Regions from separate parts of the Bacillus silvicola genome, predicted to be linked through region 2. Evidence: riboswitches for the same ligand, from Rfam matches in the RefSeq annotation. Region 2 holds a riboswitch; the other holds the start of a gene.

Region 1 (3,377 bases), on a different contig from region 2:
TTGTCGCTTCTACTGAATTATTTTTTTGTAAAAGAGTATGCATCTCCTTCCACAATCTTTTAGCCAATTCATTTCTCGTATATGGTATTCCCGTGAGAAAACGTTTCACCCACATCATTATTTCTGTATCCTGTTGAATTGGAATAAATTTCGCATTTGCCTGTTGTATATTCGAAATGGTTTGAACGATTAATGCTAATCTCCTCCAAAACGTTTCACCTATTTCACCATAGTGTAAACCATGTAAATACGTCGGAAAGGCAAATTCATCTTCCCATTTGTTTAATTGCATATTACCAGCAGTCGTTAACACGTATGTATTATCATGTATAGATTGAACTAAATCCGTCTGTAACAACTTTGCAACTTCTTGATCATAATCAGCTCTATTTAATGATTTATAAATCCCAAACAAAAAAGAAATTTGAAACATATTCCCATCTTGTAATGTTTGCGACGATCTCTTTCCTTTTAACAAATAATAAATCGAAGAAACGGTTCTTTCACCATTCAATTGTTTTAAACAATATAATAAAGTATATTGTAGCTGCATTACCGCTTCCACCTTTCAGTCTAACTTCATTCCTTTTTCAATACGATCGCATTTAACTTATCATATTCACACTACATGCTTGTATATATTCTATTGTATCAAACGAAATAACATTTAAGTATTTTGAAAATCTTATGAAATAATTCAAAAACAAGTTGACACCCTAATTGATAAGCATTATCATTATAATTTTATGTTGAAAAGTTTTAAAAACCGTTTTACAATAAGGTTATAATTTTTTGACGAACTTTTCACATACATATTATCAGGAGGGAAAAAAGATGGCAAAATATACAATCGTTGATAAAGATACTTGTATTGCATGTGGTGCTTGTGGCGCTGCTGCACCAGACATTTATGACTATGATGATGAAGGTATTGCATTTGTAACATTAGACGATAACCAAGGTATCGTTGAAATTCCAGATGTATTAATTGAAGATATGATGGATGCATTCGAAGGCTGTCCAACTGACTCGATTAAAGTTGCTGACGAATCATTTGATGGCGACTCTTTAAAATTCGAATAGTCTTTTATTAACTTCAAAAAATACCCCTCATATGGATGAGGGGTATTTTTTGTTTTCTATTTTCATTCTACTTAATAAAAAACCATTAGTAGTCCATACTACTAATGGTTTTATTTTACCCCGCATCAACGGGCAGTAAGACCCCTACCTCAACAACGAAAGTAAAGAAGTTAGGTGAGGGTCGGGCTGCCCGTAAATGCCCGATAGGTGAAGGCTAATAATCAGCGGGGGATGAACAAAACCCTCACTGATTAAAGTTTCACTTTATATTTTATGCATTATTCATTTTTGCAAACACCCATACTTTCAGGCGTGAGAATAACACTACAAATACAATTGTCACTACAATTCCTTTAATCAAATTAAATGGTAAGATTGCCGTTACAACCGTTGTTTTTATAGCATCACTAGACATAGCTGGTGAATTTAAAAACCAAGTGTAAGCTGGGAATATGATGATGTAGTTTAATACACTCATGATTAACGCCATTGTAATTGTCCCTAGCATTAATCCTGTCGTTAAACTCTTTACAGTACGATACTTTCTAAATAAGAAAGCCGCTGGTCCAATAAATAAACATCCTGCAATAAAGTTTGCAATTTCTCCAACTGGCACTCCCGTTAAACTTCCTTGAATCCCGTAATGTAAAATATTTTTTATCGCTTCTACAATTACTCCTGCAATCGGCCCAAAAATAATCGCCGCAATTAAAGCTGGCACATCACTAAAATCAATTTTTAAAAATGGCGGAAGCCCTGGGAATGGAAAATCCAACATCATTAGTAAATACGCAATACTACTTAGCATCGCTACACTCACCATCTGCACTACACTGCTTTTTTGTTTCATCTTTCTCTCTCCTTTTCCATCGATCTTCTCATGGAAAGTGGAAAGGTTCTGCTATGCCTATTTTTTCATAGAACGAAAAAACCCTTTGCGATTTACACAAAGGGAGAATTTTAAGGCACATCAAACAGACGTTCAAATATTTATCTTTTTTGAACGCTTGAACCTCCATCTTCTCCCATCCAGACTATACTGTCGGCTTTGGAATCACACCAAATCCTGCCTTAACGGCTCGCGGGCTTAGAACGAAATTATTAACTGTTCATCACCGCCGGTCGGGATTTTCACCCTGCCCCGAAGATAGACCGATATTCTATTTTCCACTTCATTATACAACAACATAATCGTATTGTGAACAAAAAAAGTGTAACTTATTAAAAATAAGTTATTAATTTTATATAACCAAAGATACAATCAATATATTTTACAATACAACCCATATTTTTTATAATTCGGTATTTCTCTTATGAATCCCCTAGTCATATATCGTTAAAAGTGATAAGATGTTGAATTGTTAAGATAAGAACATTTTCTGAGTTATGGAGGAAATGTCATGAAGAAAGATAAAAGACACTCTATTCGAGAAGCAATGAAAAAGAACTTAAGAAAAGAATACTTTTATTTAAAAAAAGAATTACTTTTCTACTGTCCAATTGATCTAGGCACATTCTCACAAGAGACATACTACGCTACTTTTGACCAAGATGGCATAAGTATTTATCAGTACGATAAAAAAACAGAAAGTAAATTAAAATTGTGCGAGCGTCATCCATGGAAGAGTTGGAATAAGGTAAAAGTTGATCACTATTTAACAACTTCTCAATTTATTTTCCAAGGTGAGCGAAACTGGATTTTATCCCTTTTCCAAAAAGGAAAAGAAGCTCAAAAAATAATTGAAGAACATACATCTTTACAAATTGAAGTTGTTTCCCGTCCTTTTTCCAAGAAACTTCCTGGTTTCCGTTCTAATACACCATTGAATAAATACATCGGTAGCATTTGTTACACTGCACTTATTGCATTTTTATTAAAATGGATGATTCCATTTCAAGCACCACAAATCGCCCTGTATTCTCTTTCAATTGGCTTTATGCTTCTTGGTTTACTTTGTCTTACAATTGGTCTAATCGAACCAACTATCGTACTATTCCGGACAAAAGAAAAAACAAGAACAAAAGTCTTTTACTTATATAGCTACTTAGCTATTTCTGGATTTATATGTGTCTTTATTTTTTGGTAAAAGAAGCCGTCCCAAAAGATTTTTTGGGACGGTTTTTCGTTAGGAATAGGTTACTCTTATCTTCGTACGTTATTGCTAAGTCAACATTTCTTGTCGAAACATCGATATAAATTCATTTACTATCGTATTCTCAAAAATCTATTCAAAAGTTATACTTTGGGAAGTTTCCTTTACTTAACGTATAGTTGTTGGTTCGGATAGATTCGC
Region 2 (3,377 bases):
TGCAGTAACCAAACATCTTTCGGTTCTTGTCCTACACCTGCGATTGACCAATGAAGTAAACTATATGGATGATTATCATTCAAAAATGATGCCCACGTGCGCTCATTTGCAATATTTTGTAGTGTTCGTAATTTTTTATCCATCTTTCGTCACCTTACTCTAGTCAGTTATAAAAACTATTATAACACTCTCTTCTCTCTCAAACAAAGTGCTCTTTTTGTCCCGCTATTTGCGGGCAGTAAGACTCCCACCTCAAAATTCGGCTTAGGCAAAGAAGTAAGGGGGGAGATTAACTGCCCGTAAACGCCCGATTGGTGCGGGCTGATAATCAGTGGGGGATGCCCCCCACTGATTAAAGTTTCACTTTATATTGTCAAGTACTCTCCCTGATTATATGATGGGATTAAGCGTTTGGGAAGGAGGGATAAGGTTGGCAAAAGTACAAATTAAAATAAATGATAATGGCTCTTTTCGCGTTACAGGGGACGTGGAATTAGTTGACTCACAAGGGAATCTATTCCCAGCAAAACCAGCATTTTCTTTATGTCGTTGTGGTTTATCGAAAAACATGCCTTATTGCGATGCTTCGCATAAAGGCAAATTCGAGTCTGTTGTTAGAGCACCAGAAGCAGAATAGTTTTGTACGTAACATGCACATTTTTTTGTGCATGTTTTTTCTTTTTAGCAACTCCGTTATATCCCTTCTCCTTACAACATTTCTCATACTTTTTTCCCCATTCCAGCCTACATATATTTTCACACAATTCTTCACATTCGAATATTTTTTTCTAGCCTTTTATTTTTTTTGTGCTATAATTTGAGCAAACAACATCCTTCGGGGTCGGGTGAAATTCCCAACCGGCGGTGATGAAGTGCAAACTTCTAAGTCCGTGACCCGTTTTCAACTCGAAAACGGTGGATCTAGTGAAACTCTAGGGCCGACAGTATAGTCTGGATGGGAGAAGGATATGTTTTCTAGTAATTTTATATAGCGAATACACTTTTATTTCAGTATGCATATTTTTAAAGTTTCATTTTGAACCTTTATATATGTTTTATTTTGTATACTTATGTTTCTATACTGAAATAAAAAGATACGACTAGCGTTGAAAGAATTTGATATTTTGCTAGGTTTTTTTCCTTATGCCAAAATATCAGTCATCGTTAGGTTTCTTTCCTATACTTTCGTATTCGAACTATATTTCTAGAAATCACGTCTCCCAAACCCCAAGGATTTTATATCCTTGGGGTTTTTTGATTTTTTCAGGAGAGGTGAAGAGAATGACAGATCAAGAATATATGAGGATTGCCTTGCAGTTAGCACAAGGTACAACCGGCCAAACAAGTCCCAATCCTATGGTTGGTGCTGTTGTTGTAAAAGATGGAAACATCATAGGAATGGGGGCTCACTTGCGCGCTGGTGAAGAACATGCTGAAGTTCATGCACTTCATATGGCTGGTGAAAAAGCAAAAGGTGCTACCGTTTATGTAACACTTGAACCGTGTAGCCATTTTGGAAAAACACCACCTTGCTGTGAATTACTCATTGAAAAAGGAGTCCAGCGGGTTGTAATTGCTACCCTTGATTGCAATCCACTCGTTTCTGGTAATGGAAAAAGGAGATTAGAAGAAGCAGGAATCGAGGTAACTACTGGTGTCCTTGAGGCGGAAGCAACTTTATTAAATCGATACTTTTTTCACTATATGAAAACGAAACGTCCCTTTGTAACAATAAAAACAGCAATGAGCTTAGATGGAAAAACAGCTACTGTAACTGGTGAAAGCCAGTGGATTACAAGTGAAGAAGCACGTGCTGATGTTCACCAATATCGTCATATGCATGATGCTATCTTAGTCGGTGTGAATACAGTTTTAACTGATAATCCACATTTAACAACAAGAATTCTAAACGGAGGTAAACATCCTATACGTGTTATTTTAGATACCCACTTACGAACGCCGCCATCTTCTCATGTCATAACAGATGGCTTAGCTCCGACATGGATTATTGTCGGTAAGGATGTAAATAAAGAGAAAATAGCGTCTTATGAATCTAACAATATAGTTGTATACCAAATGAAAACACAGCAAATTAAAATACAAGATGTCCTATCCCTACTCGGTGAGAAACAAATTCTTTCTCTGTTCGTTGAAGGTGGTCAAACGGTGCATGCAAACTTCTTAAAAACAAATAGTTTTAATGAAATTGTGACCTATATTAGCCCGAAATTAATTGGTGGAAAAGATGCACCCACCTTATTTGGCGGAGCTGGTTTTTCGAAGTTACAAGATGCACTTTCCTTAACAATTCAAGAGATGAAACAAATTGGTAATGATATAAAAATTGTTGCAACCTTAAAAAGCGAGGTGACAGAATGTTTACAGGAATCGTAGAAGAGTTAGGAACGATATCAAGCATGACTCAAAGTGGTGAAGCAATGAAGCTAACTATTAACGCAAATCAAATTTTATCAGATATCAAATTAGGTGATAGTATCGCAGTTAACGGCATTTGCTTAACAGTAACTACTTTTACGACTACTTCATTCACTGTTGATGCAATGCCTGAAACAATGAAAGCAACATCACTTCGTATGCTAAAGCCAAGTGCCAAAGTGAATTTAGAACGGGCAATGGCTGCAAACGGACGATTCGGTGGACATTTCGTCACCGGACATATCGATGGCATCGGTACGATTTTAACTAAAAAACAACATTACAATGCCATCTATTACAAAATAGCAATTTCTGATGAATTACTACGCTATTGTTTGCATAAAGGATCCGTTGCTATTGATGGCACTAGTTTAACAATATTTGATATAGACGAATCTTCAATTACAATTTCACTCATCCCCCACACAGTAAGCGAGTCTATAATCGGAGAAAAAAAAGCCGGGGACATCGTAAACATTGAGTGTGACATGATTGGAAAATATATTGAACGCTTTATTTCAAAGCCCACAAAAAGAACAGATTCAATGACCGAAAGCTTTTTACAAGAAAACGGATTTCTATAAGGGGGAAGCACAATGTTTCATCGTATTGAAGAAGCTCTAGAAGATTTAAAACAAGGAAAAGTCGTTATCGTATGTGATGATGAAAACCGAGAAAATGAAGGCGATTTTATTGCTTTAGCAGAGTACATTACACCAGAAACGATTAATTTTATGATTACACACGGTCGTGGTCTCGTTTGCGTACCGATTACGGAGAAATACGCAGAACGTCTACAGTTAGAACCAATGGTTTCTCATAATACAGATTCACATCATACTGCTTTTACAGTAAGCATCGATCACGTTTCTACAACAACAGGCATTAGTGCTCATGAGCGTGCTACGACAATACAGGAATTATTGAATCCCGCATCTAAA

What was found. Region 2 has a riboswitch for FMN ahead of ribD (bifunctional diaminohydroxyphosphoribosylaminopyrimidine deaminase/5-amino-6-(5-phosphoribosylamino)uracil reductase RibD). Riboswitches for the same ligand answer to the same signal wherever they lie in the genome.
Region 1: linked by a shared signal. The riboswitch ahead of ACP6L7_RS04815 (ECF transporter S component) and the one ahead of ribD (bifunctional diaminohydroxyphosphoribosylaminopyrimidine deaminase/5-amino-6-(5-phosphoribosylamino)uracil reductase RibD) in region 2 are both predicted to bind FMN.

Annotation. Positions count from the first base shown of each region.
Region 1 is NZ_JBNGVC010000001.1:912,020-915,396, forward strand. It holds gene ACP6L7_RS04805 (YpbB family protein) at 1-553, opposite strand, end outside; gene ACP6L7_RS04810 (ferredoxin) at 835-1,083, shown strand; gene ACP6L7_RS04815 (ECF transporter S component) at 1,355-1,933, opposite strand; FMN riboswitch at 2,097-2,236, opposite strand; gene ACP6L7_RS04820 (hypothetical protein) at 2,484-3,170, shown strand; gene ACP6L7_RS04825 (peptidoglycan DD-metalloendopeptidase family protein) at 3,341-3,377, opposite strand, start outside.
Region 2 is NZ_JBNGVC010000012.1:1,068,189-1,071,565, forward strand. It holds gene ACP6L7_RS17415 (YqkC family protein) at 1-143, opposite strand, end outside; gene ACP6L7_RS17420 (CDGSH iron-sulfur domain-containing protein) at 431-637, shown strand; FMN riboswitch at 828-971, shown strand; gene ribD (bifunctional diaminohydroxyphosphoribosylaminopyrimidine deaminase/5-amino-6-(5-phosphoribosylamino)uracil reductase RibD) at 1,282-2,394, shown strand; gene ribE (riboflavin synthase) at 2,376-3,020, shown strand; gene ribBA (bifunctional 3,4-dihydroxy-2-butanone 4-phosphate synthase/GTP cyclohydrolase II) at 3,033-3,377, shown strand, end outside.